DNA from 3 places in the Kitasatospora sp. NPDC127035 genome. Region 2 is predicted to be linked to each of the others. Evidence: riboswitches for the same ligand, from Rfam matches in the RefSeq annotation. Region 2 holds a riboswitch; each other region holds the start of a gene.
The links. Region 2 has a riboswitch for cobalamin ahead of ACFWIC_RS22030 (cobalamin biosynthesis protein). Riboswitches for the same ligand answer to the same signal wherever they lie in the genome.
Positions count from the first base shown of each region.

Region 1: it holds a riboswitch for cobalamin, as region 2 does, so the genes downstream of both, ACFWIC_RS21350 (CoA-acylating methylmalonate-semialdehyde dehydrogenase) here and ACFWIC_RS22030 (cobalamin biosynthesis protein) in region 2, are expected to answer to the same signal.
Region 3: it holds a riboswitch for cobalamin, as region 2 does, so the genes downstream of both, ACFWIC_RS21375 (prenyltransferase/squalene oxidase repeat-containing protein) here and ACFWIC_RS22030 (cobalamin biosynthesis protein) in region 2, are expected to answer to the same signal.

Region 1 is NZ_JBHXDN010000030.1:67,046-73,262, forward strand. It holds gene metE (5-methyltetrahydropteroyltriglutamate--homocysteine S-methyltransferase) at 1-1,855, shown strand, start outside; gene metF (methylenetetrahydrofolate reductase [NAD(P)H]) at 1,918-2,835, opposite strand; partial or broken gene ACFWIC_RS21345 (dihydropteroate synthase) at 3,015-3,140, shown strand; cobalamin riboswitch at 3,356-3,546, shown strand; gene ACFWIC_RS21350 (CoA-acylating methylmalonate-semialdehyde dehydrogenase) at 3,755-5,254, shown strand; gene ACFWIC_RS21355 (acyl-CoA dehydrogenase family protein) at 5,263-6,217, shown strand, end outside.
Region 2 is NZ_JBHXDN010000032.1:22,336-30,088, forward strand. It holds gene ACFWIC_RS22025 (cobyric acid synthase) at 1-1,184, opposite strand, end outside; gene ACFWIC_RS22030 (cobalamin biosynthesis protein) at 1,181-2,149, opposite strand; cobalamin riboswitch at 2,248-2,379, opposite strand; gene ACFWIC_RS22035 (alpha/beta hydrolase) at 2,644-3,759, shown strand; gene ACFWIC_RS22040 (hypothetical protein) at 4,184-5,509, shown strand; gene ACFWIC_RS22045 (CDP-alcohol phosphatidyltransferase family protein) at 5,606-6,484, opposite strand; gene ACFWIC_RS22050 (phosphatidylserine decarboxylase) at 6,471-7,163, opposite strand; gene ACFWIC_RS22055 (acyl-CoA dehydrogenase family protein) at 7,631-7,753, opposite strand, start outside.
Region 3 is NZ_JBHXDN010000030.1:74,332-81,027, reverse strand. It holds gene ACFWIC_RS21395 (hypothetical protein) at 35-1,477, shown strand; partial or broken gene ACFWIC_RS21390 (short-chain fatty acyl-CoA regulator family protein) at 1,557-2,093, opposite strand; partial or broken gene ACFWIC_RS21385 (3-hydroxyacyl-CoA dehydrogenase family protein) at 2,094-2,603, shown strand; gene ACFWIC_RS21380 (flagellar hook-length control protein FliK) at 2,687-3,166, opposite strand; gene ACFWIC_RS21375 (prenyltransferase/squalene oxidase repeat-containing protein) at 3,196-4,269, opposite strand; cobalamin riboswitch at 4,367-4,506, opposite strand; gene ACFWIC_RS21370 (enoyl-CoA hydratase) at 4,758-5,534, opposite strand; gene mmsB (3-hydroxyisobutyrate dehydrogenase) at 5,531-6,418, opposite strand; gene ACFWIC_RS21360 (enoyl-CoA hydratase/isomerase family protein) at 6,415-6,696, opposite strand, start outside.

The sequences.
Region 1 (6,217 bases), on a different contig from region 2:
GGACCTCGGCCACAGCGCCCGTCCGGTGCTGGTCGGCCCGGTCACGTACCTGCTCCTCGCCAAGCCCGCCCCGGGCGTCCCCGAGGACTTCCAGCCGCTCACCCTGCTCGACCGGCTGCTGCCCGTCTACGCCGCCCTCCTCGCCGACCTGCACGAGGCCGGCGCCGCCTGGGTCCAGCTGGACGAGCCGGCGCTCGTCCAGGACCGCACCCCCGCGGAACTGAACGCCGCCGCGCGCGCCTACCGCGACCTCGGTGCCCTCGCCGACCGGCCCAAGCTGCTGGTCGCGAGCTACTTCGACCGCCTGGGCGCCGCGCTGCCCGTGTTGGCCAGGGCCCCGATCGACGGCCTCGCCCTGGACTTCACCGGCCCGGCCGCCGCCAACCTGGGCGACCTGGCCGCCGCGGGCGGTCTGCCGGGCAAGCGGCTGGTCGCCGGTGTGGTGGACGGCCGCAACATCTGGATCAACGACCTGGAGAAGTCGCTCTCCACCCTGGCCACCCTGCTCGGGCTGGCCGGCACCGTCGACGTGGCCCCGTCGTGCTCGCTGCTGCACGTCCCGCTGGACGCCGCCGCCGAGCGCGACCTCGACCCGCAGATCGCCCGGTGGCTCGCCTTCGCGCGGCAGAAGGCCAACGAGGTCGCCCTGCTCGCCCGCGGCCTGCGCGAGGGCACCGGCGCGATCACCGCCGAACTCGCCGCCAACCGCGCCGACCTGGCGTCCCGCGCCAACTCCCCGATCACCCGTGACCCCGCGGTGCGGGCCCGCACCGCGGCCGTGACCGAGGCGGACGCCCGCCGGGCCCAGGCCTACCCGGAGCGCGCCGAGGCCCAGCGCACCCGCCTCGGCCTGCCGCTGCTGCCGACCACCACGATCGGTTCGTTCCCGCAGACCTCCGAACTGCGGGTGGCCCGGGCCGACCTCACCGCCGGGCGGATCGACCCGGCCGCGTACCGGGAGCGCATCCGGAGCGAGGTGCGGGAGGTGATCGCCTTCCAGGAGAAGGCCGGCCTGGACGTCCTGGTGCACGGCGAGCCCGAGCGCAACGACATGGTCCAGTACTTCGCCGAGCAGCTCACCGGCTACCTCGCCACCCGGCACGGCTGGGTGCAGTCCTACGGCACCCGGTACGTCCGCCCGCCGGTGCTGGCCGGTGACATCTCGCGCCCGCACCCGATGACCGTCGACTGGTTCCGCTACGCGCAGGACCTGACGGACCGTCCGGTGAAGGGCATGCTCACCGGGCCGGTCACCATGCTCGCCTGGTCCTTCGTCCGGGACGACCAGCCGCTCGCCGACACGGCCTTCCAGGTCGCCCTCGCCCTGCGCGACGAGGTCACCGACCTGGAGGCCGCCGGCGCGGTCGTCGTGCAGGTCGACGAACCGGCGCTGCGCGAGACGCTCCCGCTGCGCTCCGCCGACCGCCCGGCCTACCTGGACTGGGCCACGGTCGCCTTCCGCCTCGCGACCTCGGGCGTGCGGGTCGACACCCAGATCCACACCCACATGTGCTACGCGGAGTTCGGCGCGATCATGACGGCCATCGACGAGCTGGACGCCGACGTGATCTCGCTGGAGGCGGCCCGTTCGCACATGGAGGTCGCCGGTGAGCTGGCCGCGGCCGGCTACCCGCGCGAGGTCGGACCGGGCGTGTGGGACATCCACTCCCCGCGTGTGCCGAGCGCCGACGAGGCGGTGGAACTGCTGCGTGCCGGGCTCGCGGCGATTCCGGCCGAGCGGCTCTGGGTCAACCCCGACTGCGGACTGAAGACCCGCGGTTGGACCGAGACCCGGGCCTCGCTGGAGAGCCTGGTCACCGCCGCCCGTCGCCTGCGGGACGACCTGGCCGGCTGAGCCGGGCGGGGAGGCCCGGGGCGGGCGCGGCACTCCGGCCGCGCCCGCCCCGGCGGTGTCCCTCAGCCGGATTCGGGCAGGCCGAGGTTCTGGTAGATCTCCGTCGTGACCGTGGAGAAGTTCATGGTCATGAAATGCAGGCCGGGGGCGCCCTCGGCCAGGAGGCGGCGGCACATTTCGGTGGCGTACTCGATTCCGACGGCGCGCACCGCGGCGGGATCGTGCCGCTCGCCGAGCATCCGCTCGGCGAGGTGCGCCGGAATGGCCGCGGTGCTGAGGGTGGGAATGCGTTCGAGTGACCGGATCGTGGTCACCGGCATGATCTCCGGAATGATCGGAACGGAACATCCGGCCTTCAGGAGGCGGTCCCGGAATCTCAGGTACTTCTCCACGTCGAAGAACATCTGGGTGATCGCGTAGTCGGCGCCGGCTCGGCATTTCTCGATGAAGAAACGGATCTCGGAATCCCAGTCCGGGGAGCGGGGGTGCATTTCCGGGAAGGCCGCGACACCCACGCAGAAGTCGCCGGACTCCTTGATCATCCGCACCAGGTCGGCGGCGTACGCCACGCCTGCGGGGTGGCGGACCCAGGGGCCGAGCGGGTCGCCGGGCGGATCGCCCCGCAGGGCCAGGATGTTGCGGACCCCCTGGTCGGCGTAGTGCCCGAGGATGTTCCGCAGCTCCGCGACGCTGTGGCCGACGGCCGTCAGGTGGGCCGTCGGCGTCAGGGTGGTCTCCTGCGCGATCCGCCCGGTGACGTTCACCGTGCGCTCCCGGGTGGACCCGCCGGCGCCGTACGTCACCGACACGAAGGTGGGTGCCAGAGCCTCCAGCCTGCGGATCGCGTTCCACAGGCCGGCCTCCGCCGCGGCGCTGCGCGGCGGCATGAACTCGAAGGAAAAGGAACGCCGACCGGTGGCCAGGAGTTCGCGGACGGATGCCGCGTGATCGGTTCGTCTGGAAGGGATTCCGAGTGTCATGGGAGGAGGCTATCCAGAGCGGTGGGATCGCACACGCGTCCGTCCATCCTGTGATACGAGATTTCTCACGCATACGTCCGGCGGGCCTGTTCCGGTGTTTTCCACCGACGGTTCCCCGCGGATTCCCGGCCCGTCGGGAAAAAGTCCGGCGCGGCCTCGCAGAAGGGCACCATAGGCGCATGGAGAGACGTTCGTACGGGCTTCCGGGAATACCCGACTGGGACCGGTGTGCGGTGAGGGGAATCGTGAACGTGACACCGGACTCGTTCTCGGACGGGGGGCGCTGGTCGGACCCGGGCCGGGCACGCCCCGCCGGGCGGAAGGATCGCCCTGCACGGCAGCTGCCGCGAGGCCGTCACGAGGGTTGCGGAGCTCGGCGACTCCGGCGCCGGTCCGGTGCTGCGACCGGCCCAACCGCACGACGAGGTGAGGGACTTCTTCCACGCGGACCACAACCACGTCGCCGCGCCGGAGGAGGTCGCGGAACGGACGGCGGCGGCGAGGGATGCCCTGGACTTACTAGGACGTCCAACTATATGGTCGTGGACAAGGCCCGCAGTGCAGGGAAGCCGGTGTGAATCCGGCACGGTCCCGCCACTGTGACCGGGGAGTGCGTCGCCGCAGTACCAGCCACTGGCAGCCAGCCGGGAAGGCCGGGCGACGCGCGCTGATCCGGGAGTCAGGATACCGACTGCGGGTGTTCCGTGTTGTCCACGAGGATGGAGCAAACACGCATGGCACCGGTCCGCGCCCTTCCCGACCCTGGTGATCCTGCGACGGCTGCGGCACACCCGTCTCCCTGACGGCTCGCCGCGCCCGGCGACGGCCCGACGCGTGCGCTCACCCGAGCGCGGCGCGGGCGTCCGTCGTGCGCCCTTCCCTCGGATCTTCCCGACACCCTGACGAGAGCAGGTCTGTGATGGTCCGTGAACTCACCCACTTCATCGGCGGCAAGCACGTCCCCGGGACCTCCGGGGACTTCGGCGACGTCTACGACCCGAACACCGGCACGGTCCAGGCCCGGGTCCCGCTCGCGGGCCGCGCCGAGACCGAGGCGGCGATCGCCGACGCCGAGCGCGCCCAGTCCGAGTGGGCCGCCTGGAACCCCCAGCGCCGCGCCCGCGTGCTGCTGCGCTTCCTCCAGCTCGTCGAGGCCGAACGCGAGCCGCTGGCCCGCCTGCTCTCGGCCGAGCACGGCAAGACCGTCGCCGACGCCCACGGCGACCTCCAGCGCGGGCTGGAGGTGGTGGAGTTCGCGGCGGGCATCCCGCACCTGCTGAAGGGCGAGTTCACCGACAGCGCCGGCACCGGCATCGACGTGTACTCGATGCGCCAGCCGCTCGGCGTGGTCGCCGGCATCACCCCGTTCAACTTCCCGGCGATGATCCCGCTGTGGAAGGCGGCGCCCGCCCTGGCCTGCGGCAACGCCTTCATCCTCAAGCCCTCCGAGCGGGACCCGTCGGTGCCGCTGCGGCTGGCCGAGCTGTTCCTGGAGGCGGGCCTGCCGCCGGGCGTCCTGAACGTCGTCAACGGGGGCAAGGAGGCCGTGGACACGCTGCTGGAGGACCCCCGGGTCCAGGCGCTCGGGTTCGTGGGTTCCACCCCGATCGCCCAGTACGTGTACGCGACGGCCGCCGCCCACGGGAAGCGCGCCCAGTGCTTCGGCGGCGCCAAGAACCACATGATCGTGATGCCGGACGCCGACCTCGACCAGGCCGCGGACGCCCTGATCGGCGCCGGCTACGGCTCCGCCGGCGAGCGCTGCATGGCCGTCTCGGTCGCCGTGCCGGTGGGCGAGGAGACCGCGGACGCCCTCGTCGCCAAGCTCACCGAGCGGATCGCCGCACTCAGGGTCGGCGCCTCCGACGACCCCGAGGCCGACTTCGGGCCGCTCGTCGGCCGCGACGCGCTGGACCGGGTCCGCGGCTTCCTCGACCTCGGTGTCCGGGAGGGCGCCGAACTGGTCGTCGACGGCCGCGACCTGACCGTGCCGGGGTACGAGGGCGGCTACTTCCTGGGCGCCACCCTCTTCGACCGCGTCACCCCCGCGATGCGGATCTACCGCGAGGAGATCTTCGGCCCGGTCCTGTGCGTGGTCCGCGCGGCGGACTACGCCGAGGCGCTGCGCCTGCCGAGCGAGCACGAGTTCGGCAACGGGGTGTCGATCTTCACCCGGGACGGCGACACCGCCCGCGACTTCACCCGCCGCGTCAACACGGGCATGATCGGCGTCAACGTGCCGATCCCGGTGCCGGTCGCGTACCACACCTTCGGCGGCTGGAAGCGGTCCGGCTTCGGTGACCTCAACCAGCACGGCCCGGACTCGATCCGCTTCTACACCCGCACCAAGACCGTGACCTCGCGCTGGCCCTCCGGGGTCAAGGAGGGCGCGAGCTTCACCATCCCGACGATGGGCTGAGGCGCGCCGTGCACACGCATCTGACCGACGACCAGCTCGCGATCGTCGAGGCCACCGGCGACTTCGCCCGCGAGCACCTCGCCCCGCACGCCGTGGCGTGGGACCAGGCCAAGCACTTCCCCGTCGACGTGCTGCGCAAGGCCGCGGGCCTCGGCCTCGGCGGCGTGTACGTGCGGGAGGAGTCGGGCGGCTCCGGGCTGGGCCGCCAGGACGGCGTGCTCGTCTTCGAGGCGCTGGCGACCGGCTGCCCGTCGATCGCCGGGTACCTGTCCATCCACAACATGGTCGCGTGGATGATCGACCGCTACGGCAGCCCGGGCCAGCGCGCCCGACTGCTGCCGGGACTCTGCTCGACGGAGGCCCTGGCCAGCTACTGCCTCACCGAGCCGGGCGCGGGCTCGGACGCCGCCGCGCTGACCACCCGGGCCCGGCGCGACGGCGACCACTACGTCCTCGACGGCGTCAAGCAGTTCGTCTCCGGCGCCGGAACCTCGCAGGTCTACGTCGTGATGGCCCGCACCGGCGCCCCGGGCGCCGGCGGGATCTCCGCGTTCCTCGTCGAACGGGACGACCCCGGCGTCTCGTTCGGTCCGAACGAGCGGAAGATGGGCTGGAACGCCCAGCCGACCCGGCAGGTGCTCCTGGACGGCGTCCGGCTGCCCGCCGACCGGCTCCTCGGGGCCGAGGGCGAGGGCTTCCGGATCGCCATGAACGGGCTGAACGGGGGCCGGATCGGCATCGCGGCGTGCTCGCTCGGCGGCGCGCAGGACGCGTTGGAGCGGGCCACCCGCTACCTCTCGGACCGGGAGGCGTTCGGCGCCCGGCTGCTGCACGCCCAGGCCCTGCAGTTCCGGCTGGCCGACATGGCGACGGAGCTGGAGGCGGCCAGGTCGCTGCTCTGGCGGGCCGCCGCGGCGCTGGACCGGGGGGACCCCCGGGCGCCGGAGCTCTGCGCGATGGCCA
Region 2 (7,753 bases):
TGGATCTCGTAGCCCTCGACCCGCTGCCCGTACGCCTCGCCGACCGGCCGGCCCAGCACCTTCTCGACGCCGAACCGGACGTGCGTCGGCAGCAGGCCGAGCCCCTCCACGGCGCCGGCCTTCGACTCGACCTCGTCCACGACGGTCCGCGCCAGCATCTGGTAGCCGCCGCAGACGCCGAGGACGGGACGGCCCTGCGCCGCCCGCGCCTTCAGCGCCGTCTCCAGGCCGCGCTCGCGCAGCCAGGCGAGGTCCGCGACGGTGGCCCGGGTGCCGGGGAGCACGACGAGGTCGGCGTCGGCCAGCTCCTCGGGCCGGGTGGCCCAGCGGACCAGCACCCCGGGCTCCTGGGCCAGCGCGTCCAGGTCGGTGAAGTTCGACAGCCGGGGGAAGCGCACCACGGTCACCCGCAGCACGTCCGCGCCGAGCGGCCCGCGGCCGGCCGTGCGGTCGACCACGGTGGACAGGTCGAGCGAGTCCTCGGCGTCCAGCCAGAGGTCGGGCAGCATCGGCAGGGTGCCCAGCACCGGGCGGCCGGTCAGCTCGCGGAGCATCTCCAGCCCGGGGGCGAGCAGCCGCGCGTCGCCGCGGAACTTGTTGACGAACCAGCCGGCCACGTGCCGCTGGTCCTCGGCCGAGAGCAGCGCCAGCGTCCCGTACATCGCCGCGAACACCCCGCCCCGGTCGATGTCCCCGACCACGACGACCGGCAGCCCGGCGGCGGTGGCCAGGCCCATGTTGGCGATGTCCCGGTCCCGCAGGTTGATCTCGGCGGGCGAGCCGGCGCCCTCGCAGATCACCACGTCGTACCGGCGGCGCAGGTCCGCGAGGCACTCCAGGGCCCGCTCCAGCAGCACCGGCTTGCGGTCGCGGTAGTCCAGCGCGCCGACCTCGGCGACCGCCCGGCCGAGCAGCACGACCTGGCTGCGGCCGTTCGCGCCGGGCTTGAGCAGCACCGGGTTCATGGCCGCCTCGGGCTCCACCCGGGCGGCCTGCGCCTGCATCGCCTGCGCGCGGCCGATCTCGGCGCCGTCCGCGGTGACGAAGGAGTTCAGCGACATGTTCTGCGCCTTGAACGGCGCGACGCGGACGCCCTGACGGGCCAGCCAGCGGCAGATGCCGGCGGTGACCACGCTCTTCCCGGCGTCCGAGGTCGTCCCGGCGACCAGCAGTGCGTTGCTCATGCCCCACCCCTTCTCCTGCTCAGGGCCGCCCGGAGCAGCAGATGCCCGGCGACCGTCGTACCCAGCGCCAGCGCGCCCACCCGTCGGGAGAGCACGCAGGCCCGCTCGATGTCGTCCACCCCGACCGGCCGGAGCCCCTCGCCGAGCACCGGCCGGTGCTCGACGCGGTCGCCGTACCGGAGCGTCCCGCCCAGGCGGACGCCGACCGCACCGGCGAAGGCCGATTCGGCCTGGCCCGCGTTCGGGCTGGGGTGTGCGGAGCCGTCCCGCCGCCAGACCCGCCAGGCGGTGCGCGGTTCGGGCGCGGCGGCGACGGTCAGCAGCGCGGTCAGCCGGGCGCCCGGCCAGCCGGCCACGTCGTCCAGCCGCGCGGAGGCCCAGCCGAACCGGGCGTACCGGGGCGAGCGGTGGCCGACCATCGCGTCCAGGGTGTTGACGGCGCGGAACGCCAGCAGGCCCGGTGTGCCCGCGAGCCCGCCCCAGACCAGCGCGTTGACCACGGCGTCGGCGGTGTTCTCGGCGACCGACTCGACCACCGCGCGGGCCAGCTGGGCCTCGTCCAGGGTGCTCGGGTCGCGGCCGCACAGGTGCGGCAGCCGCTCCCGGGCCGCCGTCAGGTCGCCCGCGGCGAGCGAGCGGCCGATGGTCCGGGCCTCCCGGGTCAGCGAGGTGCCGCCGAGCACGGTCCAGGTCGCGGCGGCGGCCAGGGCGGCCCGCCCGAGCGGCCGGCGGCCGAGCAGCCGGTCGGCGGCCACGGCGCCGGCCGCGACGGTGCCCACGCAGAGCGCGGTGTAGGCGGTGCCGGTGGCGCGGTCGTCGCGCCAGATCCGCCGTTCCAGCCGGTTCGCGGCGGTGCCGAAGACGGCGACCGGGTGGCCGCGGCGAGGATCGCCGAGCCGGGTGTCGGCGAGGTATCCGGCGACTGCGCCCGCGGCGAACGCGGCGGCGCGGGTCAGCGGACGCACGGCGGGGTGCGGTGGCGGGTCGTCGCGGCCGGGGCAGGCTGCATCGCGTGGGTGTCCTCACTCAGGGTCCGCGCCCTGGATCGACGTACCGGGGGCGAGAGTCTCCTGGCTTCCGGGTCGGACGCACGCCCGGGCCTTCCAGCGGCTTCTGACGGCTCGCCGTGGCATTGTCCGGACGTGCTCCCCGGTGACAGTGGCGGGACCGCGCCGGACTCGCACCGGCTTCCTCTGCTTGCCTCCGTATGGCTGAAGGATCCCATCACGCCCCCGAACCGGGAGTCAACCGAGGTCACGGAGCGTTCGGTCACACCGCCGGTCCTCGCGCGGCCCCCGCGCCGGCCCCGCGCGGGCCCGCCCCGGAGGCTCTCGCCCCGGTGTGACGTTGCTCCCGATCTGACACGGACGGCCGTGTCCTACTGGCCACCGGCCGCCGCCGCTAGTGGACTGGGGCCAGAACACCCTCCGGCACCGGGACTTAACTGCGGGGAGCGAGTATGCGTTGGGGAATCGCGGCCACCGTGGCCGCCGCCGCCGTCGGTACGGGGGCGGCCGTGCTGGTGATCGGCCGGCGGGCGTCCGAGCGGATGGTCCACCCGGCCGTCGCGGCCCGGGCGAGGTCCGGCCCGGTGCAGGTCCTGACCCTCGGCGCGGGGCGGGTCGGCTTCACCCGCGGCCCGGAGAGCGAACGCCCCGGCCGCTGGGCCGTGGAGTGGGGAGAGGACGGGCACGCGGTCGTCGGCGAGGTCCTGCACAGCGACGGGAAGGGCGTCACCCGCCGCCTGCTCCGGGCGGACCGGGGCACCCTCACGCCCGGTACCGAGGTCCGCTTCACCCCCCGGGTCCATCTCGGGGACCCGACGACCGCGCTCGGGATCCCGTTCACCGAGACCGCCGTCGAGGGCGAGCTGGGTGCGCTGCCCGCCTGGCGGCTGGACGGCGCGCGGGGCACCTGGGTGATCCTGGTGCACGGCCCCGGCGCCGACCGCTCCCAGGCTCTCCCGGTGCTCCCGCTGCTCCGGCGGCTGGCCCTGCCGGTGCTCGCCGTCAGCTACCGGGGCGACGCGGGTGCGCCGGCCTCCCCGGACGGCCTCGGCCACTTCGGCGAGACCGAGTGGCGCGACGTCGAGGCGGCGATCCGGCGCGCGCTGGACAGCGGCGCCGGCAAGGTCGTCCTCTACGGCTGGTCGCTCGGCGCCACCACGGCCCTGCAGGCCGCCGCCCGCTCCGGCTGGGCAGGCTCGATCAGCAGCCTGATCCTGGACTCGCCGGTGCTGGACTGGCCGGCCGGCGCGCGGCGCGGTGCGGCCCGGGCCGGCTACCGGGGCGTGGCCGCCGAACTGGGCGCGCTCGCCGCCGAGGGACGCACCGGCCTGGATCTGGCCGACTTCGCGCGCCTCGCCGACGGCACCGACCTGCGGGTCCCCACCCTGGTGCTGCACGGCCCGGACGACCCGGTGGCCCCGTTCCGCGCGGCCGAGCGCCTCGCCGGGAGGCGCCCGGACGTGGTCAACCTCCAGGCCTTTCCCGGCGGTGACCACGCCGCACTCTGGAACACCGACCCGGAGCGCTACGAGGAGACCCTCCGCCGTTGGCTCACGCCCTTCCTCTGAGCGCGCCCGGCCCGGTCCACCCGGCCGCGGCGGCTCCCCGGTCGCCGCGGCCGCTTCCCCTCTCCCTTTCCTCCCCGCTTTCCCTTCCCTCCCTCCCCGGTCACGAGTGGCATGGACCCGCCACTAAGATCAAGCCAGTCGGTTTGGCCTCTGTTGCCCGATCTTGTGGAGGCCCCGCGCCCGCCGCCCGGCCCGCGCGTGCAACCGGATGTGACAGATGGCCGGTACAAGGGGAAGACTGCTCGACGTGACGTCTCGGAACCCGCGCGACCGTGATGCCCCGCTCCCGCCGACGATCGGTACCGGTGCGACGGTGACCCGTCTCCCCGGAACTGCCCACCGCCCCGCCGGCGCCAGGCCGGGGACCTCCGGCGTACCCCGCCGACGAGGCCCGGCCCCCGCACCCGGCCGCGGCCGGGTCCCCGTGCCGGAGGGCTTCCCCGCACCCGCCGAACTCGCCCCGCTGGCCCGCCGCATGCTGGTCGACGCCGTCCGGATCGCCCGTTGGGCCGGCGACCTCGACGAGGTCGACAAGCGCGGCGAGCTGCTCCCCGACGACGCCCGGGCCGCCGGCCGCGCCCTCGCCATGACGGTGGGCGCCGCGGCCAAGGCCTGGGGCCAGGCGCTGCTGGTCGGCCTGGTCGAGGCCAGGGACGGCGGCGCCGTCCCCGGCTGGCGCCTGCACGCCTGGGAGCACGACGACGAGGCGGTGGTCCGCGGCTGGTCGGCACTGTTCGACGCCTGGACCCTGCTCGCCCCGGTCCCGCCCGCCGCCCTGCGCGGCGTCTTCGCGGTGCTCGCCGGGCAGGCCGTCGACCAGGCCCCGCAACTGCTCTCCTTCCTGCACCTGGTGGACGGCCCGGTCGCCGACATGGAGCTGCTGGAGCTGCTCCGGCGCGGTCTGGACGAGCGCCGGGTCGGCGGTGGCGAGAGCACCTTCGGCCTCTCGCCCGTCCCGCACGCGGCCTCGGCGATCTCCGCGGTCCGCGGCACCTGCCGCGAGCCGCAGATCGACACCCCGGCCTCGCCCGCCGACGTGGCGGCCGTCCTCGACTGGATGCTGGACGGCCTCGCCGCCGTCGGCGCACTGGTCCGCCGGGACAACGCCGCCGACCTGTCGCCGCTCGGACACTGGGCGGTGCGGGCCAAGCTGGAGGAGATCTGCACCGTCGCGCAGACCGCCGCCGGCCACATCGAGCAGAGCGCGCCGGAACTGCTGAGCGCCTGCGCCGACTACTCGCCGGGCCCGGCCCGCGCCGAGTACCGCGCCTGGCTGGCGGCCCGCCCGGCCGACCGGGCGGTGGCCGAGCTGCTGGAGGCGGCGCAGGGCGAGGACGCGCTGGTCCGCGGCCTGGCCTTCGAGGCGCTCCGGGTCGCCGGCTCCACCGCCGAGCAGGCCGTCCGGGCCGCCGTCGACGAGCCGGTGCTGCGCCCGTACGCGCTCCTCTGGCTCGCCGAGCGCTCGGACGAGGGGGTCTCGCCGGCCGACGTGCTGGGGGCGGAGGACGCCGCCTGGCTCTGGGTGGACACCGCCGCCGCCGTGCTGGACCACGGGGAGACGGAGCTGCTGGTCGGCCACGTCGAGGGCGCTTCGGCCGGTGACCCGGTGCGACTGTTCGCCCGGGCCCGGCAGTCCGGACACCCGCGGGCGGCCTCGGTGCTGACCGCCGTCTCCGGCGTCCACCCGGACCCGGCGGTGGCCCGCGCGGCGCGCCGTTCGGCCTTCAGCGTCCACCGCGGCGGCGCCTGAGCGGTCCGCCCGGGATCCCCCGGCGCGGCGCACGACATGACGAAGGGCCCGGATCCCTGGGGGATCCGGGCCCTTCGTCATGCGTCTCGTCGGTCGTCAGCCGATCCGGGACTCCGCGCGGCGTGCCCGCACGTCCCCGACCTTCTGGCCCACCTTGCGGCGGATGACCAGCAGCGGGGCCATCGCGGCCAGCGCGATCTGGCCGAACGCGCCGATGTGCAGCAGGTAGTCGCCGCCCTTCAGGCCGGTCGCCCAAGCCGCCAGGCAGCCGATGGAGAGCACGATCCAGCAGAGCGTCGCGGTGGCCAGCAGCCCCTGCGGCTTCGGGTACTCGATCCGGCTGACCATCAGGTACGCCACGCCGAAGATGGCGAGCAGACCGGGCAGGAACGGCGGGTCGAGCAGCACGATGGCGATCACCGTCATCGCACCCATCGGGCAGGGCATGCCCTGGAACACCCCGGGTCGCATCTTCACGGCGGAGAAGCGGGCGAGCCGCAGCACCACCGCGAGCAGCACGGTCAGCGCGATCAGCGCCGAGAGCCGGCTGTTGGAGCCCGGCGAGACCATGCCCCAGACGGCGACGAAGTAGGCCGGCGCGATGCCGAAGCTGATCAGGTCGGCCAGGTTGTCGAGTTCCGCCCCGAGGGCGGAGGAGCGCAGCTTGCGCGCCACCAGCCCGTCGAAGAGGTCGCACATCGAGCCGATCAGCAGCAGCGTCACCGCGGTGGCGGCACTGTGCTTGTCCGGCGCGGCGCCCGGGTTGGTGATGTGCGGGACGAGCACCCCGGTGGTGATCGAGTAGATCGCCAGGAAGCCGCAGACGGCGTTCCCCAGGGTCAGGAAGTCGGCGGTGGAGAGGTGCTGCGGCGAACGCGGAGCACGCAGCTCGCGGTCGCGTGCCCAGCGGCGGCGGCGCAGCGCCGTCTCCTCGTCGTCCAGGCCGACGATCGTTTCAGGATCAGTCACGGTCAAGGCGCGTCACCCCGGCTGTGGTCTTCTGGCCGACCTCGACGCCGACCTCGACGCCGGCCGGCAGGTAGGTGTCGACCCGGGAGCCGAAGCGGATCAGACCGATCCGCTCGCCCTGCTCGACCTTGGTACCGGCGTCGACGTACGGCACGATGCGACGGGCCACGGCCCCCGCGATCTGCACCATCTCGATGTCGCCGAGCTCGGTGTCGAAGTGCCAGACGACCCGCTCGTTCTGGTCGCTGTCCTTGTTGAAGGCGGGGACGAAGCCGCCGGGCACGTGCTCCACGGAGGTCACCGTGCCGGGCAGCGGTGCGCGGTTGACGTGGACGTTGAGCGGGCTCATGAAGATCGCGACGCGGGTGCGGCCGTCCGGCCACGCGTCGATGCTCTGAACCACGCCGTCGGCGGGGGAGATCACTCTGCCCGTGCCGATCTCACGCTCGGGGTCGCGGAAGAACCACAGCATGCCGGCGCCGAGCGCGCAGGCGGGCACCGCCGCCAGGGCCCACGTGCCGTTGCGCCGGGTGAGGGCGGTGGTCACGGCGGCCGTGGCGAGGGTGGGGACGAACCAGGGGGTGGCTCCGCGCGCGATGGTCACGCGGGGTCGCCGACCGGCCGCCGGAGCTGCGAGGGCATCGCGGTCCGTGACGGAGGTGTGAGGGGACGGGCTGATGGGCATCGAAAACCTTTGTCGCGGGGGATCATGGCCGCTGGACGGGGGCCACCGCGGGATCGGGTAATAGAGGGACGTCTGCTGTCCCGGTGGATGCTATCGGGAGCACACGGTGGGTGGGCAACCCGCCTGCTCGTTCATGTGTCCTGCTGGAGGCGCCGGTGCGCCTCTGTGTATACGACCGTAGCTCGCCCCCGTCCGGTTCCCAAGGGACCGGGCAGAGCTGGTGACACTTGTCTCAGCAGAGTGTCCGGCAGGGCATGCCGGAGCGGCCCCGGGGCGCGTGACGGCAGTCGTACGCCCCGGGGCCGCTCCGAGGGCCGTGCCGGGCCCGGGCGGACCAGGCGCGGGACCGGTGCACGGCCCGGTGCCGGGACGGGCCCGCACGCCCGTCGACCGGCCGTCCTCGGACCGTCCGCCCGGCGTGCCGCAGGTCACGCGGCACGGGTCGGGTACGACGGAACGGGTCGGGTTCACTCCGCGATGCGGTACTCCTCCAGCAGCCGGCGCCCGACGATCATCTTCTGGATCTCCGCAGTACCTTCACCGATCAGCAGCATCGGGGCCTCCCGGTAGAGCCGCTCGATCTCGTACTC
Region 3 (6,696 bases), on a different contig from region 2:
CGGATCGGCGCCCGCCACACCAAGGAGCCGTTCCGTGCCCGTTCCCGCCTCCTCGCGCTTCGCCTCCTCACGCGCCGCCTCCTCACGCGCCGCCTCCGCGGTGACCGTCTCGCTGGCCGCCGGCGCCCTCGTGCTGTCGGCCGTCCCCGCCCACGCGACCGCGACCCCGGCCCAGATAGCCACCTCGAAGAGCACCGGCGTCACCTACCTGAAGTCCCTCCAGGCCGCGGACGGGAGCTACGTCACCGGCGGCGGGCTCTCCAACGAGTGGGCGTTCAGCGCGCTGGCCGCCGCCGGTACGGCCGCGGCGGACGTGACCCCCGGGGGCGACGCCACCAAGAACGCCCGGCTCGTCTACCGCAACCAGCTCGCCGCCGCCACCTGGCCGGGCGCCTCGCCGGTCGTCACCGACTACGAGCGCGGCGCCCTCAACGCGTACGCCGCGGGGATCGACCCCGCGCGCGTCGGGCCGGGCCGCAACCTCGTCGCGGACCTGGTCGCCTACTGGCAGACCGCCGAGCCCGGCTACTACGGCCCCTCCGCCAACTTCAACGGCACGGTCTTCGGGCTGCTCGCCCTCGGCGGCGCCAGGACCCAGGGCGGCGGGCAGCGCGTCCCGCAGGCCCTGCTGGACGCCTCGGTCGCGACCGTGCGCGCCAACCAGCACACCGACGGCGGCTGGAACTACAGCAAGGCCGCCGGCGACCCCGTCGCGCTCGGCCAGGGCAGCGACATCGACATGACCGGCGCCGCCATGGCCTCGCTGTGCAGCGGCGGCGTCCCCAACACCGACTCCGCCGTCGTCGCGGCCAAGAACTTCCTGAAGGGCAAGCTCGTCGCCTCCGGCGCCTTCCACTCGATGTGGGGCGCCAACACCGACTCCAACGGCTGGGCCGTGTCCGGCCTCAACGCCTGCGGGATCAACGCGCAGGGCGTCGACTTCACCAGCGGCACCGGCAAGACCCCGATCGACTTCCTGATCGCCCAGCAGTTCAAGCCCGGCGGCGGCTTCAAGTACCTGCCCACCGACACCACCCCGTCCCCCTACGCCTCCGTGGACGGCCTGCGCGCCGTGGCCGGCGGCGGGTTCACCGCCACCCCGCCCGCGCCGACGGCGGCCGGTGAGCCCGCCTGGGCCGCCACCACCGGCTTCACCTCCGGCACCGCCGCCCGGCTCGCCCTCGTCGTGGACAACGGCACCGCCCCGCTGAAGGTCTGCGCCGTCACCCTCACCCCGACCGGCGCCACCACGACCCTGGGCGCCGTCCTCGACGCCGCCGCGACCGCCACACCGAGCGGCTGCGTCACGTCGGTCACGCCGTCCACCGGCAGCGGCACGATCACCGCGGTCAACGGCACCGCCAACAGCGGCGCGTCGACCTGGAAGGTGAGCCTGGACGGTGCCGCCGCCACCGGCGCCACCCGGGCCACCGTCGTCCACGTCGGCGACACCGTGTCACTGCGCTACGGCAGCTGACCCGCGGCCGGCCCCCCGGCCGGGCGCGGTGGCCGGGCCACGGGCTCCCCGTGCCCGGCCACCGCGCCCCGGGCCGCCCTCAGGCGTCGGCCGCCCGCCCCTCCGGTTCGGCGCGGGCGGGATACGGCACGAACGTGCTGGTGTGCTCGTCGATCACCGGCGGGACGCCGACGGCGGGCGCGGAACGCTGCGGACAGGCGGGGCGTTCGCCCACCTTGCACCCGAGGCCGATCGGGGTGGCCGCGCCCTCGTCGCCCAGGTCGAGGCCGGCGGAGTACACCAGCCGGTGGGCGTGGCGGAGTTCGCAGCCGAGCCCGATCGCGAAGGTCTTGCCCGGGCGGCCCCAGCCCCCGGGTGAACGGGTGACGGCGCGGGCGGTCCACAGGTAGTGCCGTCCGTCCGGCATGCCGGCGACCTGGACGTGGACGCGGCCGGGGGCGGCGAAGGTCTCGTAGACGTTCCAGAGCGGGCAGGTGCCGCCGGTGCGCGAGAAGTGGAAGTCGGTGGCGGACTGCCGCTCGGAGACGTTCCCGGCGCGGTCGACCCGGACGAAGGAGAACGGCACCCCGCGCAGTCCCGGCCGCTGGAGGGTGCTGAGGCGGTGGCGGACGGTCTCGCCTCGGCCATCCCCGTCACCCGGCTCGGGATCGCCACCGGCCGCGCCTCGCAGGTGCTCGGTCTGCGCTTCTTCAACCCCGCCCCGGTGATGCCGCTGGTGGAGCTGGTCTCCTCGCTGCACACCGACCACACCGTGCTCAACCGGGTGGAGACCTTCGCCAAGGAGGTGCTGGGCAGGCACGTCGTCCGCTCCCGCGACCGGGGCGGCTTCGTGGTCAACGCCCTGCTCGTCCCCTATCTGCTGTCCGCGATCCGGATGGCCGAGGCGGGGCACGCCACGGCGCAGGACATCGACGACGGCATGGTCCACGGCTGCGCCCACCCCATGGGCCCGCTCCGCCTCGCCGACCTGATCGGGCTCGACACCGTGCAGGCCATCGCCGAATCGCCGTACGCCGAGTACAAGGAGCCGCTCTACGCTCCCCCGCCGCTGCTGTCCCGCATGGTCGAGGCCGGCCTGCTCGGCCGCAAGACCGGCCGCGGGTTCCACCCGCACCGGACGGCCTGACCACACCCCCGGCACACCGGTGCCCCGGTCTCCGTCGCGGAGGACCGGGGCGCCGGCGTGCCGGGGGTGTCGGCGTGTCGGCGTCAGGGAGCGGTGATGCCCGGCTGGGCACCCGCACCGAAGGACCAGCCCTCGACCTCGCCGGGCGCCGGGTCGTAGCTGCCCGCGCCCAGGCTGCTGTACGACCAGGGGCCGCCGTGCGGCGCGTGCCAGTACGACCAGTAGGCGCTGCCGGTCGGGTTGGTGCAGGTCGTCGGCAGAGAGTTGATCTTGCAGACGAAGCCGGGGAAGCGCGGGTGGAAGGAGTAGGAGAACCCGGCGCCGGTGATCGCGGCGAGCCCGCTGGCCGGGTCGCCGAGCGCGCAGCCGGTCTGGATGCCGCCACCGACTGCGGTGAAGTCGACGACCACGGTCACGCCGGTGGTGCCGGTGCAGGCGGCCGCCCGGGCCTGCGGAGCGTGGACGGCGGAGGCACCGAGCAGCCCGGCGGTGAGGGCCGCCGCGGCGGCGACCGAGCCGAGCGTCCGGCGGACCGGTCGGGTCCGGGTGGGAGTGTCGATCATCGAAGTGCTCCTCGGGTGGTCGCGGACGGTCAGTGGGTGGCCGGTGCCGGGCAGGCCAGGGTGGGCGGGGCCGGACGCGCGCCGGCGGCCGAGAGCGTGGCCAGCGGCGTGCCGGCCAGGCCGAGGACGGCCTGGGCGGTCGCCCGCGCGCCGTTGCCCGGGTTGAAGCCGGTCGCGTCGTAGGCGACCGCCCCGCGGACGGCGGGGGCGGCCGAGCAGCCCTGCTGGAGCTTGACCAGGCTGCTCCAGCCCTTGAGGCCGGCGCCGAAGCGGCCACCGGAGAACAGGGCCTGGGTGGCGAGGCCGGTGGTGTTGGCGTTGGACGTGGTCGCTCCGGCCGCCGCGAAGCCCCCGTCGGCGTTCTGGTGGCCGGTCAGCCACCCGAGCCCGGCGTTCGCCTTCGCGGTGCGGCCGGTCGCGGCGAGGGCCTGGACGGCCAGCGCGGTGGCGTCGGCGTCGCTCGCGCAGGTGGCCTGGCCGAAGGAGACCGGGAAACCGCCGTCGGCGCACTGACTGTCGGCGAGGAAGTCGACGGCGGCGGCCGGAGCACCACCGGGCGTGCGCTTGAGCGCGATCAGCGCGAGCGACTGGCCGAACGCGTTGCTGTAGTCGCCCCACTGGGACCGGTCGGAGAAGCGGCCGCTCGGGCTCTGGAGCGAGCGGAGCCGGGCAGGGAGGTCGACGCCGCCGAAGGCGGTCGGGTTCTCGCCGCGAACCTCGACGGCGAGCAGCAGCTTGGCCGTCGCCCCGGCGTACGCCTCGGTGGTGCCGTCGCCGAGGTAGCCGCCGATGACGTCGGGCTTCGCCAGCCAGGCGGTGGCCTTCGCGGCGGCCTGGTCGGAGCTGCGGGAGGCGGCGAAAGCGAGCACGGCGTCGATGGTCAGGCCCTGGTCGGGGTAGGCGGTGCCGTCGAACACCGACTCGAAGTGGTCCCCGTCCACCAGCTGGCGGGCCAGCCAGCCCGCCGCGGCGGCGTCCGGACGGACGGTCGGGGAGGACAGTCGTGCGGGGGTGGCGTGTGCGGCGGTGACCGCCGGGAGCGCGGTGGCGAGGGCGAGCGCGGGTATGGCGAGCAGTCCGAGAGTGCGGCGGAGCGCGGGCATGAGAGCCTTTCCGGGCCTGGACGCAGGGGCCCGGAGAGCGTCCGCGGGGGGCCGGGGGCAGCTCTCGGAGCTCCGGCCCGCAGACCACGACGGGAGGAGTGGACACCTCTCCGCCGCCGGGTACTCGGGCTCGCCGCCGACAGCCGTCGGCGGCCTACCGTTGCGGGTCAGCGCCGGATTCGAACCGGACTTCCCCCGACGGCGGAGTCAGAACATGACGGCCCATCATGGCGACGCCCGAAAGGCCGGGTCAAGGGTCCGTGCGTCACATCACAGCGCATCCGGGCAGGTCGTCGGCGACCTACCCCCGGGAGGGCCCGGACGCCGCTCGACGGGCCGACGGCCCCGTGGTGCGGCGCCCCGCGGCCGGGGCGCCGCACCACGGCGCGCCTCGGCCCGGGTGCCGGCGGTGGGTGGTGGCGGTGGGTGCCGGCGGTGGGTGGTGGCGGTGGTGGGTGGCGGTGGTGGGTGGCGGCGGTCGTCAGTTGTCAGCGGTGGGTGAACGACGCCGGCCGCTTCTCGGCGAACGCCGCCATGCCCTCCTTCTGGTCGGCGGTGGCGAAGACGGCGTGGAAGAGCCGCCGCTCGAAGCGGACGCCCTCGGCGAGGGTGGTCTCGAAGGCGCGGTCGACCGCCTCCTTCAGCATGATGCTCGCCGGCGCGGACATCTCCGCGACCTTCTCGGCCGTCGCCAGCGCCTCGGCCAGCAGCCGGTCGGCCGGGACGATCCGGGAGACCAGGCCGGCCCGCTCGGCCTCCTCGGCGCCCATCGTCCGGCCGGTCAGGCACAGGTTCATCGCCTTCGCCTTGCCGACCGCCCGGGTGAGCCGCTGCGAACCGCCGATCCCGGGGATCACCCCCAGCTTGATCTCCGGCTGGCCGAACTTCGCGGTGTCCGCCGCGAGCAGGATGTCGCAGAGCATCGCCAACTCGCAGCCCCCGCCCAGCGCGTAGCCCGCGACCGCCGCGACGATCGGCTTGCGGATCCTGCCCAGGTCGTCCCAGGCCGCGAACCAGTCGCCGAGGTAGGCCTCGACGAAGTCGAGGGACTGCATCTCCTTGATGTCGGCGCCGGCCGCGAACGCCTTCTCGGAGCCGGTGATCACCAGGCAGCCGATCCCCGGGTCCCGGTCGAAGTCCCTCGCCGCGGCGACGACCTCGTTCATGAGCTGCGTGTTGAGCGCGTTGAGCGCCTTCGGCCGGTCGAGCGTGATCAGCCCGACCCGGCCCTTGCGCTCCACCAGAATCGTCTCGTACGCGGTCACTGCGCGCTCCCTCCCAGGGTGGTGATGATCGCCGAGAAATCCAGTCCGGCACCCTCGTCGGCGGCGAACTTCGCGTACAACTCGGCTGCCTTCAGGCCGAGTTCGGTGGGCAGACCGGCGGACCGGGCCGCGCCGGCAGCCAGCCCGAGGTCCTTGGCCATCAAGGCCGCCGCGAACCCCGCGCGGTAGTCGCGGTTCGCCGGACTGGCCGGCACCGGGCCGGGGACGGGGCAGTTGGCGGTCAGCGCCCAGCACTGCCCGGAGGCGGTGGAGGCGACGTCGAACAGCGCCTGGTGGCTCAGGCCAAGACTCTCGCCGAGGACGAAGGCCTCGCTGACGGCGATCATCGAGATGCCGAGGATCATGTTGTTGCAGATCTTCGCGGCCTGCCCGGCGCCCGACGGCCCGCAGTGCACGACCTTGCCGCCCATCGCGTCCAGCACCGGCCGGACCGCGCCGAAGTCCGCCTCCGCCGCTCCCACCATGAAGGTGAGGGTCCCGGCGGTCGCGCCCGGCACTCCTCCGGACACCGGCGCGTCGACCGCCCGGCCGCCTGCCCGCACGGCGAGGTCGTGCGCGGCCCGGGCGTCCGCGACGTCGATGGTGGAGCTGTCGACGAAGAGCGTGCCCGGACGGGCGGCGGGCAGCAACTCCTCGTAGGCGGCCAGGACGTGGCGTCCGGCCGGCAGCATGGTGATGACCACGTCCGCGCCGCCGGCGGCGTCGGCCGCGGACTCCGCCGGCCGGACGCCGGCCGCCTCCGCCTGCCGCAGGGCCTCCGGCACGAGGTCGTAGCCGACGACCCGGTGCCCTGCCCTGGCCAGGTTGGCGGCCATCGGGCCGCCCATGTTGCCGAGTCCGACGAATCCGATGTCGTGGGTCACCAGCGCTCCAGGGGTTTCGTGGTGGCGAGGCCGAGTTCCCGCTCGCCGAGCTGGGCGAAGTAGCGTGCCACGGCGGCGGGGGCGACGGCGTCCAGCGTGGCCGGGCTCCAGCGCGGCGTGCGGTCCTTGTCGATCACCTGGGCACGGATGCCCTCGGCGAGGTCGGGTGTGTCGAGGGCGGCGCAGGAGGTGCGGTACTCCTGGTCGAGGACGGCCTCCAGCGGGCCGAGGGACCGGGCGCGGCGCAGCGCGGCGAGCGTCGCCTTCACCGCGGTGGG